DNA from 2 places in the Pseudomonas sp. MTM4 genome. Region 1 is predicted to be linked to the other one. Evidence: predicted binding sites of a transcription regulator. Region 1 holds the regulator's gene; the other holds the start of a gene.

The links. The regulator FliA, encoded in region 1, starts transcription of late flagellar genes. The targets are predictions, from matches to a motif close to CTAAAGTTTNNNNNNNNNNNGCCGNTAA.
Region 2: GYM54_RS11565 (methyl-accepting chemotaxis protein) is a predicted target of FliA. The motif match lies at 3,611-3,638, and genes of this name have one in related genera.

The regions. Positions count from the first base shown of each region.
Region 1 is NZ_CP048411.1:1,594,689-1,601,801, reverse strand. It holds gene flhA (flagellar biosynthesis protein FlhA) at 1-1,400, shown strand, start outside; gene flhF (flagellar biosynthesis protein FlhF) at 1,416-2,696, shown strand; gene fleN (flagellar synthesis regulator FleN) at 2,788-3,615, shown strand; gene fliA (RNA polymerase sigma factor FliA) at 3,612-4,358, shown strand; gene GYM54_RS07210 (chemotaxis response regulator CheY) at 4,474-4,848, shown strand; gene GYM54_RS07205 (protein phosphatase CheZ) at 4,872-5,666, shown strand; gene GYM54_RS07200 (chemotaxis protein CheA) at 5,679-7,113, shown strand, end outside.
Region 2 is NZ_CP048411.1:2,513,319-2,518,684, forward strand. It holds gene GYM54_RS11550 (phospholipase D family protein) at 1-326, shown strand, start outside; gene GYM54_RS11555 (hypothetical protein) at 500-1,246, shown strand; gene GYM54_RS11560 (DUF962 domain-containing protein) at 1,259-1,783, opposite strand; gene GYM54_RS11565 (methyl-accepting chemotaxis protein) at 1,901-3,469, opposite strand; gene GYM54_RS11570 (3-hydroxyacyl-CoA dehydrogenase) at 3,676-5,193, opposite strand; gene GYM54_RS11575 (PaaI family thioesterase) at 5,337-5,366, shown strand, end outside.

The DNA.
Region 1 (7,113 bases):
ACGCCTTGCTGACCATTGGTGACGGCCTCGTCGCGCAGATCCCTTCGCTGCTGCTATCGACCGCAGCCGCCATCATGGTGACTCGCGTGACCAGCTCCGAGGACATGGGCCAGCAAGTCAACCGGCAGATGTTCGCCTCGCCCAAGGCGCTGGCGGTGTCCGCCGGCATCATGATTGCCATGGGTTTGGTGCCAGGCATGCCGCATATGTCTTTTCTCGGTCTCGGCGCGGTTGCCGCGGGCGGTGCTTACTGGATCTGGCATCGCCAGAAGCAGGTCAAGCAGCAAACCGAGCAGGAAGAGCAGAAGCAGTTGGAAACGCTGCCTGCGCAGCGCGCGGCAGAAACCAAGGAACTGGGTTGGGATGATGTGACGCCTGTCGATATGGTCGGCCTGGAGGTGGGTTACCGGCTGATTCCGCTGGTCGATCGCAACCAGGGTGGGCAGCTGTTGGCGCGAATCAAGGGCGTACGCAAGAAGCTCTCGCAGGATCTCGGCTTCCTGATGCCCTCGGTGCATATCCGCGACAACCTCGATCTGTTGCCCAACGCCTATCGTTTGACGCTGATGGGGGTGAGCCTGGCCGAAGCCGAGGTCTATCCGGATCGCGAGCTGGCGATCAATCCGGGGCAGGTTTTCGGGCCGCTCAACGGCATCGCCGCCAAAGACCCGGCGTTCGGCCTGGAGGCGGTGTGGATCGAGCCCGGCCAGCGCGATCAGGCGCAGTCGCTCGGTTACACCGTGGTCGATGCTAGCACCGTGGTTGCGACTCACCTGAACCAGGTCCTGCACAAGCATGCCCACGAGTTGCTGGGTCATGAAGAAGTGCAGCAACTGATGCAGTTGCTGGCCAAGAGCTCGCCAAAGCTCGCCGAAGAGCTGGTGCCTGGGATGATTTCCCTGTCCACCTTGCTCAAGGTGTTGCAGGCGCTGCTGCAGGAGCAGGTGCCGGTACGCGACATTCGCACCATTGCCGAGGCCATCGCCAACGTCGCCGTCAAGAGTCAAGATCCCGCCGCCATGGTGGCTGCCGTGCGGGTCGCGCTCTCCCGCGCAATTGTGCAGAACGTTGTAGGGCTTGAGCCGCAGCTGCCTGTGATCACGCTTGAGCCCAGGTTGGAACAGATATTGCTCAACAGTCTGCAGAAGGCTGGTCAGGGCTCCGAAGATGGCATTCTTCTGGAGCCCGGAATGGCCGAAAAATTGCAGCGTTCCCTGGTAGAGGCGGCACAGCGTCAGGAAATGTTGGGTAAGCCGGCGATTCTGCTGGTGGCGGGTCCGGTCCGCGCGATGCTGTCGCGCTTCGCCCGGCTCGCGGTACCGAACATCCATGTCCTCGCCTACCAGGAAATACCGGATAACAAGCAGGTCACCATCGTTTCGACGGTGGGTCAGAATTAATCGAGGGTACAGGCCATGCAGGTCAAACGTTTCTTCGCAGCCGACATGCGTATCGCCATGAAGATGATTCGTGACGAGCTGGGCGCCGATGCCGTGATCACGGGCAACCGTCGTGTCGCTGGCGGCGTCGAGCTGACGGCCATGCTTGATTACCCGATGGAGCCCGCTGCGCCCAAGAAGCCGAACGCGGCCCTGGAAGCCGAGCTGCGCAAAACCCAGGCCCGTATCGCCAGCGCCCATGCCGAGCTGAGCGCGCCGTCGCGCAGTGCCGCTGGCCAGGATCGTCAACTGCTTGACGAGAAGCCGACAGCGGTCGCTCAGCCGAAGCCGGTCGCTGCTCCGGCAGCGGCTGACTCGCGTGCGATGGAAGCCATGCAGTCCGAGCTTCAGGGGCTGCGTGAGCTGATCGAAATGCAGCTCGGCTCGATTGCCTGGGGCCACGAGCAGAACCGCCGTCCGCAGCAGGCCAATCTCTGGCGCCGGCTGCAACGTATCGGCCTGCCCGCCGACCTGTCGCGCGCCTTGCTGGAAAAGGTTGCGAATGTGTCCGAGCCGCGCCAGGCCTGGCGAATGGTGCTGGCGCACCTGGCCCAGGCGGTCAAGGTCACCAAGGTCGAGCCGCTGGAAGAGGGCGGCATCATTGCGCTGGTCGGTCCGGCCGGTGCCGGCAAGACCACCACGCTGGCGAAACTCGCGGCGCGCTACGTGCTCAAGCACGGCGCCCAGAGCATCGCCCTGGCGAGCATGGATAACTTCCGCATCGGTGCGCAGGAGCAGCTGAAGACCCTGGGCCGCATCCTCGACGTGCCGGTCATTCAGATCGATCCCAGCCAGCCGCTGAGCAAGTCACTGGAGCCGCTGGCCCGCAAGCGCCTGATCCTTATCGATACCGCAGGGCTGCCGGCCAATGATCCGATGATGCGCGCGCAACTCGATACCTTGGCCGACCGCGGTATCAAATCGAAGAACTACCTGGTGCTGCCGGCGACCAGCCAGAGCCAGGTGCTCAAGGCGACCTGGCATCACTATCGCCGTTGTGGGCTGGCCGGCTGCATTCTGACTAAACTTGATGAAGCCGGTAGCCTGGGTGACGTGCTCGGCCTCACCATTAGCCAGCATCTGCCGATCGCGTACCTCACCGATGGGCCGCGCATCCCCGACGATCTGCAACTGCCGCGCAGTCATCAGCTGGTCAGTCGCGCGGTGAGCCTGCAATCGGAGGAGAATCCCAGCGAGGAAACCATGGCCGACATGTTCTCCGGTCTGTACAACGGTTCTTCACGGAAGGTCGGATGAACGCTTTGCTCCGTGATACACACAAAGAAGACGCGTTCGGGCTGAACGCATCGAAGGCCCAAGGGCTCAAGCAAGATATAGGCGTGTGAAAATGGGTATGCATCCCGTACAGGTTATTGCAGTTACCGGCGGCAAGGGTGGCGTCGGCAAGACCAACGTGTCGGTCAATCTGGCGCTGGCGCTGGCCGATCTTGGTCGTCGGGTGGTGCTGCTCGATGCCGACCTTGGCTTGGCCAACGTCGACGTACTGCTGGGTTTGACCGCCAAGCGAACGCTGGCCGATGTCATTGCGGGCGAATGCGACCTGCGTGACGTATTGATTCAGGGGCCGGGTGGCATCCGCGTCGTGCCCGCGGCATCCGGCACGCAAAGCATGGTGCAGCTGTCTACACTGCAGCATTCAGGACTGATCCAGGCGTTCAGCGATCTCGGCAACGATATCGACGTGCTGATCATCGACACCGCGGCAGGCATTGGCGACGGTGTCGTGAGTTTCGTTCGGGCCGCGCAGGAGATTTTGCTGGTGGTGACCGACGAGCCTACTTCGATCACCGACGCTTACGCGTTGATCAAGCTGCTCAATCGTGACTATGGCATCAGCCGTTTCCGTGTGTTGGCGAACATGGCACACGCGCCCCAGGAGGGCCGCAACCTGTTCGCCAAGCTGAGCAAGGTGACCGAGCGGTTCCTCGATGTAGCGTTGCAATACGTCGGCGCGGTTCCGTACGACGAGGCGGTACGCAAGGCGGTACAGAAACAGCGCGCCGTTTATGAGGCCTATCCGCGAGCCAAATGCTCGCTGGCGATCAAGGCCATTGCGCAGAAGGTGGATACCTGGCCATTGCCGGCGACGCCGCGGGGCCATTTGGAGTTCTTTGTGGAGCGCCTCGTCAGGCCCGCCACAGAGCCTAACGACTGACCGCGGCTGGACTCGTTATGTATTACAGCAAAGCTCAGGCAAAAGACTCGCAATACCAACTCATCGATCAGTACGCGCCGTTGGTCAAGCGCATCGCCTATCACCTGCTGGCGCGCTTGCCGGCCAGTGTGCAGGTCGATGACCTGATGCAGGCCGGCATGATCGGCTTGCTCGAGGCGTCGAAGAAGTATGACGCCGGAAAAGGTGCGAGTTTCGAGACCTACGCCGGTATCCGCATCCGCGGCGCAATGCTCGACGAGGTCCGCAAGGGCGACTGGGCGCCGCGTTCGGTGCACCGCAATTCACGCATGGTCAGCGAAGCGATCCGGGCGATCGAAGCCAGAACCGGTCGCGATGCTAAAGATCAGGACGTTGCGGCCGAACTTAAATTGAGTCTCGATGAGTACTACGGCATTCTGGGCGACACTCTGGGCAGCCGCTTGTTCAGCTTCGATGATTTGCTGCAGGAAGGTGAGCACGGGGAGTTTGGAGAGGATGCCGCCAGCGCCCATCCGGAGCCGTCCCGCGATCTTGAAGACGAGCGTTTTCAGCAGGCGCTGGCCGAGGCCATCGGCAACCTGCCCGAGCGTGAAAAGCTGGTGCTTTCGCTGTATTACGACGAAGAATTGAATTTGAAGGAAATCGGCCAGGTGCTAGGGGTCAGCGAATCGCGAGTGAGCCAGTTGCACAGTCAGTGCGCGGCGCGCCTGCGGGCTCGCCTTGGCGAGTGGCGCGGGCGCTGATCGATTCGCAAAAAAGCACTATAGGCCGCTTACGAGCTTCATTCATGAGGCCCGCAACAGACCGTGAGCAGGTTCTGGGGATTCGGGATTTACGGAGGTTTACTTGGACAAGAATATGAAAATCCTCATCGTCGATGATTTCTCGACCATGAGACGGATCATCAAGAACCTCTTGCGCGATCTGGGCTTTACCAACACTGCCGAGGCAGATGACGGCACCACCGCGCTGCCGATGCTCAAGAGCGGCGGCTTCGATTTCCTCGTCACTGACTGGAACATGCCCGGCATGAGCGGCATCGATCTGCTGCGTGCCGTCCGTGCCGACGAGCGCCTGAAGCATCTGCCCGTATTGATGGTCACCGCCGAGGCGAAACGCGACCAGATCATCGAGGCCGCGCAGGCGGGCGTAAACGGTTATGTGGTCAAGCCATTCACGGCTCAAGTGCTCAAAGAGAAGATCGAAAAGATCTTCGAGCGCGTCAACGGCTGAAGCAGTAACGCCGCGAGGGCACTATGACGCAAGCAGACCAAAGCCTGGCGGAGTTCGAAGCGACTCTGAAGGCTCACGCACCCCAACTGATCGAGAGTTTGCAGCAGGGCCGCTTCGACGAAGCGGCACAGATGTTCAACGAGCTCAATCAGGCCCGTAATAACGGGCTTTACCAGGAAGTCGGCAAGCTGACCCGCGAGCTGCATAACGCCATCGTCAAGCTCGAGATGGATACCTGCGCTACGGGCGGCGATCCGTCACCCATCACCGACGCCACCGATCGTCTTTCCTATGTCGTGGAAATGACCGAAAAGGCCGCCAACCGCACCATGGATCTGGTCGAGGAGTCGGCGCCGCTGGTGAACTACGTCAGTTACGAAGCGCAAAGCCTGGTCGCCGACTGGCAGCGCTTCATGCGCAGAGATATGAACGCCGAGGAGTTTCGGGAGCTGGTTCGCCGCATTGACCAGTATCTGCAACGCTCCCTGAGCGACAGCAGCCAGCTGTCGCAGAATCTCAGTGAAATCATGTTGGCGCAGGATTTCCAGGACTTGACCGGTCAGGTGATCAAGCGGGTGACCCGGCTGATCACTGAGCTCGAAAGCAACCTGCTCAATCTCGTGTTGATGGCCGGCCAAGTCGACCGCGTAGCGGGCATTCAGCATGACCGCGAAGCGATGCGCGTCGAGCAGGAAAAGAAAAAACAAGAAAAAGAGCCTTCCAATGGTGAAGGTCCGCAGATGCATGCCGATATACGTGAGGATGTCGTATCCGGGCAGGACGATGTCGATGATCTGCTTTCGAGCCTGGGCTTTTAGGGGAAGGTGAATATGAGCTTCGACGCCGATGAAGAAATCCTCCAGGACTTCCTGGTAGAGGCCGGCGAGATTCTCGAACTATTGTCAGAGCAGCTGGTGGAGCTGGAAAGCAGCCCCGATGACACCGCCTTGCTCAATGCGATTTTTCGCGGTTTCCATACGGTAAAAGGCGGTGCCGGCTTTCTCCAGCTACATGAGCTGGTCGAGTGCTGTCATATTGCTGAAAACGTCTTCGACATCCTGCGCAAGGGTGAGCGTCGCGTCGACTCGGAATTGATGGATGTCGTGCTGCAGGCATTGGATTCCGTCAATGAAATGTTTGCCCAGGTTAGAGAGCGCACCACGGTAACCCCGGCGACTCCAGAACTGCTGGCGGCGCTGACGCGTCTGGCCGAACCGGCCGGGGACGAGCCGGTCGTCGAGACCCTTGTCGAGCCCGAGCCCGAGCCCGAAGCCGCGACGGCGGACAACGAATTCGAGCAGTTCCTTGGCGCGCTGGAAAATTCCGCCGAGGCCTCGACCGCAAGCGTCAGCGATGAGATCACTGACGACGAATTCGAATCCTTGCTTGATCAGCTTCATGGCAAAGGCCAGTTTGCGGCGGAGCCCATTCCGGCATCGGCCGCACCGCTCGCTGAAGCGCCTGTCAGCGACGAGATTACCGACGACGAATTCGAGGCGTTGCTCGACCAGCTGCACGGCAAGGGTCACTTCTCCGAGCCGGCTTCTGCTGCGCCTGCGCCGCCTGTCGAGGCGAACAAGCCTGCTGCAGCAGGGGGTGATGAAATCACCGACGACGAGTTCGAAGCCCTGCTGGACCAGTTGCACGGCAAAGGTAAGTTCGAACCCGAAGCGGCGCCCGTAATTCCAACACCTGCTCCGGCCGCTCCTGTCGCCGCTGCATCCTCTGCAAAGAAAAGCGCGCCCGCGAAATCCGCGCCTGCGGCAGCGCCAGGCAAAGCCGCCGCTGCTCCGGCCAAAACGGACACGGCAGCCAAAGCTGCCCCTGCACCCGAAAAGCCGGCGAGCGAAGCCGAGACTACTGTGCGGGTCGATACCGCGCGGCTCGATGAAATCATGAACATGGTCGGCGAGCTGGTGCTGGTGCGTAACCGTCTGGTGCGCCTGGGCTCCAATAGCGGCGACGAAGCCATGGCCAAGGCCGTATCCAATCTGGATGTGGTGACCGCCGATCTGCAAAGTGCCGTGATGAAAACGCGCATGCAGCCAATCAAGAAGGTCTTCGGGCGCTTTCCGCGACTGGTTCGGGATCTGGCCCGCAGCCTCAAAAAAGAGATCAACCTGGAACTGGTCGGTGAAGAAACCGATCTGGACAAGAACCTCGTCGAAGCACTGGCCGATCCGCTGGTGCACTTGGTGCGCAACGCCGTCGACCACGGTATCGAGACGCCGGAGGAGCGCGAAGCAGCCGGCAAGCCTCGCACCG
Region 2 (5,366 bases), 920 kb from region 1:
ACAGCAAGGGCGCAGTATTCGACCGGCAGGAAGTGTTTCTCGGCTCGTTTAACTTCGATCCGCGTTCGGTTCTCTGGAACACCGAAGTCGGCATCCTGATCGAGAGCACCGAACTGGCCGGGGAAGTCCAGCGGCTGACACTTGAAGGCACCTCGCCGGCGGTAAGTTACGAGGTCCGACTGGTCGAGCTCGACGGTGAAAAGCAGTTGGTCTGGATCGCTGAAGACGAGGGCCGGCGCAAGGTACTCCTGGATGAGCCCGGTGGCGCCTGGCGGCGTTTCAACGCCTGGTTCAGTCAGTGGATCGGGCTGGAACGGATGCTCTGAGCGACCTTTGCGACATATCTAGGTTGCAAGGTATTTCCGCCAATCTACCCAGCGAAACCGCCGCCTCGCTTGCTTTCGCTTCTCGCCATGGTACCAAGGTGCCATCGGCAGCTAGGCTGCCGCACCGATGCCGAATACGGCACTGCTTCTATAAAAATAAAAAGGAGCGCGACATGCATCATCGTAAATGGATATTGATGGTGATTGTGCTGGCGAGCTGGTTCCCAGCGCTGCTCAATTCCGCCCAGGCTCAATCCTTCACCGCTCTGGAAAGCATGCAGATCCATGCCAACCGTGCGGCCAGCAGTCTTCTGCTCTACCGCGGCGAAGGTTTTCAGAAAGCCCATCTGGCGAGGATGGAAGGCGACCTCAAGGCACTAACCGACACGCTGAACAGCTTCCCCGCCGCCAGTAACAAGCTGCGCGAGCTGCATCAGACATTGCAGGCCACACTGCGCGAAGGGGCTGGCTTCGGTTACGAAGAAGACGACATGCCCTGGGGTTGGCCGCTACAGATGAGCAAGGCGCTACGCGACTTCCTCAGCGAGGTACGCAGCCAGCAAGGCGCTGACTTCCGCGCCGAACTGCCAGCCAAGGTGGAATACCTGACCGTTCAGTACCTGAGCCGCGCCTACGTGGGCTCCTTCGAAACGGCTCGCGAACAACCGGACACCTACCTTGGGCAGGACGAGCGGCACCTGGTGCCCTCCATCGATGAGCAACTCGCCGCCCTGGACAGCCAATCGAATCCAGCCATCGCCAAGCTGAAGACCCGCTGGGATTTCCTCAAGGTGGCGCTCGAAGACATGAACAGCGGAAACAACAGCTTCAATACCGCGTCTGGCCGGCCGTTCGCGCCGATCATGGTGGACCGCCATGCCCGCAGTCTCAGCGATCAGTGGATGGCGCTCGTTCCCTGACGGTGCGCCAGGTCAGGCATCGATCGGGCGCTGACGCAGCCGTACCGGCCCGACTCGCGCCTCGATGGCCTGACGCAACGGCTCGCGCAAGCCGAGCATGAACCCCAGTTCAGCCGCGACGAATAGCGGCCCGATGATCAGCCCGGTGAGATCGTCGACGAATGCGGGCTTGCGACCTTCGTAGTAATGCCCGACGAATTGGATGATCCAGCCCACCACGAACAATCCAACCCCCGCGCTCAGCCAGATGGCGGTCGTCTGCTGCGCCAGCTGCGCACCGACCCAGACGCAGAGCAGCAACACCACCCCCATGAGCGCGCCGAAGCGGAAGTCCAACCGCAGATAGAACAGCGCCGACGCCAATGCGACCAACGCAACCGGGCTCAGCCAACGTCCAGAAACCTCCACGCCGGGACGCGACAGCAACACCGCGACGGCCAGCACGATCATCGGAATGCCAATGAAATGGCTGAGCAGGTTGCGCGGGTCGCGGTGATAGGCAGCGTACTGCGCCAAGTGGTCGGTCAGGGTTTTCATAGGGCGAGCTCCAGATGCTGTCCGGCAAGCTTAGCCAGCTTGTCGATATGCGGGGCGGCAACCCGTGGTGGACGAGTGCCAAAGGTCAAGGCGCTTGTGCCAACGCACCATTGCCCGCTAAGGCTCGGGGCGATAGCCCAATCGCAGGCCACCCCAATGTCGGCCGCCCACCATGATCGGCACCGAAAGGTCATGCATCAACTCACCGGTGTCGCGGCTATAGGTTTGCAACAGCACCTTGCGCTGGTGGCTGCCACAGCGCCCGCCGGTGCGGTCATTGAACAGCCGCTTGCTGCGACTCTTGACCTTGTCGACCTCCGGATCGCCGACCGGAGGCTGGCTGAAGGCGCGGTTGTGGGTCGGCACGTAGCCATCCGGCGTAGTGGCGATGGCATAGATCAGAGCATCGTTACGCTCAAGCAACGGCTCCTGAATGGCCGGCAGGACTTCGTCGGCATAACGATCGAAGCGAGTGCTATAGCGGATCGGATTGGTCCCCGGCTGCGCTTGGTAATTGCGATCGAAAAGATCATCGACCGTCAGCCGACCGGCTTGCAGATCCGCCTCGAAGCGCGCACCGATAGCCGCCGCGCCCTCTCGTGCCAGATCGAAGATGCCCTGGTGATAGTCGTCGAGCTGCACTTCGGCGAGCTGCTCGCTGACTGTTTCCGCCTGGCCGACGAGCTTCTCTGCAGACTGCTCCAGCTGACGGGTTTGAGTCTCACTCTCCAGCACGTCACCACGCAGTTGGTCCAGTGCTACGAAAAGCTGCGCGAGTCGCTCGTGATTGTTGGCGGTACCGGAGGCAATTTCCGCCACCTGGGTTTCGACATTGCCAGCCAGATCGGCAATACCGGTGAGCTGGGCGCCGGTGCCTGCAATCTGCTCGGCAGCTTCGTCGAGTTCGCTGGCCTGTTTCTGGATATGGCTGACCACTGCCCCGCTCTGCTCGCGGATATCACTCACCATCCGTCCGACCGCTTCGGTGGCGCTGCTGGTGCGCCCGGCGAGGTTGCGCACCTCATCGGCGACCACCGCGAAGCCGCGGCCGGCCTCCCCGGCACGCGCGGCCTCGATCGCCGCGTTGAGCGCAAGCAGGTTGGTCTGGCTGGCGATGGACTGGATCACATCTGTGATCTGACGTATCTCTTCAGTGCGCGCAGAGAGCCCGTCGAGCAGCTCGCGACTGGCTTCGGTCTGTGCGCTGAGCCGCTGCATGCGTTCGATCGCATGCTGCAGTTCGGCTCGACCGCTGACGCTGCTGCGCCGCACCGCTTCGGCGGCCTCAAGTGCATGGCCCGCGCGACTGGCGCTGTCCTGCTCGGTCGCGGTCATCGCCTCGGCGCCATTGGCTATCTCGCTGATCGCCGCCAGCTGCGATTGCAGGCGTGCCGCCAGTTGCTCGGCACTGAATGACACTTGAGCCGCCGACAGAGCGTTGTGGCAAGTGTGGCGCGAAAGGCTTTTGCTCAGCGCAGCAGAGCTCTGGGCATTGGCGTCGCCTGGACTAGGCGGATCCGTCTGGACGCGCCACGGACCTAACCAGGGCCATAGGCTGAGCAGCAATATCGAGAGGGCGGTGAGGTAGAACGGCAGCTTCATCCACTCAAGGAAGGACAAAAGCGCCAGGAGCGAGACCGCGTGCAACAGGCAGACATTGGGGTGTAGGCGGAAGGCAGGGCGCATCGATGGCCTCTTGTTTTCATCCGGTAACGAGCGAGTTGTACCCCTCTTGGCCACCAATGAACATAACTCCTTGGTAGCAACTGGCCTTTATCAAGCGGCATGGACAGTACGTCACGCCGCCCGGCATCCGGGTCTACCGGGTTAACGGCAGCACGTTGCCAACCTTAAGCCGCCCTCTCAAGGCCGATTGAACGCTCCGGATACGTTCAGCGCGGCGCATCCGGCGCGGTCAGCGGCAGCCCAAGCTGTACCCGCCGCCGCAGCCATGGGCTCGGACGATAGCGTGGCTCGTGGCCGTAGCAGGTCTGCATGCCTTCCAGAATCGTGAGGATTCGTGCGGGATTGTAGTGATTGGCGAATTCCAGCGGCCCCTTCGGATAGCCGAGCGCAACCGTCACGGCGCGATCGAGCGTATCCGGTGATGCGATGCCCTTCTGGGCAATTTCGCAGCCGAGGTTGACGATGCTGGCAATGATGCGCTGGCTGACGAAGCCCGGTGAGTCGTTGATCACCTCTACCGGCACGCCATCCGCACCCAGCGCCTGGCGCGCCTGCGCTTCCAGCGCCGGATCCAGCGCGGGCTGGCGCATCAGCACGCGGCGCTTATCGAGGTCGCTGAACGGGTCAAGAGCAATGGTACGCACGGCCGGTAGCGCCAGCCGCTCGATATAGTTACTGGCGTCCTCGCCCAACGGCGTGATCAGGCAGATCGCCTGGCTCGACGGATCGACGCCGTCTTCGAGCACCGCGCCGGCCTGTTGCAGGACCGCGCCAATATGGCTACGCAGTTCGGGCTCGATGCTGTCGAGCCAGAACGGTCGATCGAGGGTCACCGGCTCGAAGCGAGGCTCCGGCGAGCGAATCTGCTGACCATTCTCGTAGCGGTAAAACCCCTGCCCGGTCTTGCGCCCGAGCAGCCCGGCGGCCACCCGCTGCGCAGCGAGATAGGACGGCGTATAGCGCGGGTCGTAATAGAACTGGTCGTGCACCGACTCCATCACCGCATGGGAAATGTCCAGTCCGGTCAAATCGAACAGTTCGAACGGCCCCATGCGGAAACCGGGACCGTCGCGCAGGATGCGGTCGATCTGCTCCGGCGTGGCAATGCCCTCGCTGAGGATGCGTTGTGCCTCGGTGCCGTAGGCCCGGCCGGCGTGGTTGACCAGAAAGCCGGGCGTGTCGGGTGTGATTGCTGGAAAGTGACCGGCATGCTCGGCCAGCTGCACCAGCCGCTCGATAACCGCAGGGTCGGTGCGCTCGCCGCGAACCACTTCGACCAGCTTCATCAAGGTCACCGGATTGAAGAAGTGGTAGCCGGCTACCCGCTCGGGCCGCGCGCAGGCACTGGCGATGCGAGTCACCGATAGCGACGAGGTATTGGTCGCGAGCACGGCGTCGGCGGCGATCAAGCCCTCCAGTTCGACGAACAGGCTCTGTTTGGCCTCGAGGTTCTCGACGATGGCCTCGACCAGCAAATCGCAGCCGGCCAGTTCGGTCAGCTGATGGGCCGGCTGCATGCGCTCCAGAACCGCAGGCAATTGATCGGCACTCAAGCGACCCTTGGCTACGCTGCGCTCGAGCAGTTCACAGTTGAATTGCAGCGCCTGCTCAATGGCTTCGGGACGACTGTCATACAGCCAGACCTGCTGACCAGCGCTAGCAAATAACTGCGCGATGCCGCGCCCCATGGCGCCAGCGCCGATGATGCCGATACGGGAAAACATACGAACCTCCTCGATGAAGATAGCGTTGCGACTGTTCGGATCCACCTTTAAAATTCCGCAGTGCGGAATAACATTTCGCCTTGATTGACCCAGAGCCTAAAGACTGCCAGTCTCCTTAGCAAGCCATCGTCGACCGAAACGCCATGTCCACTTCTTTATATTCACCTGCGCAA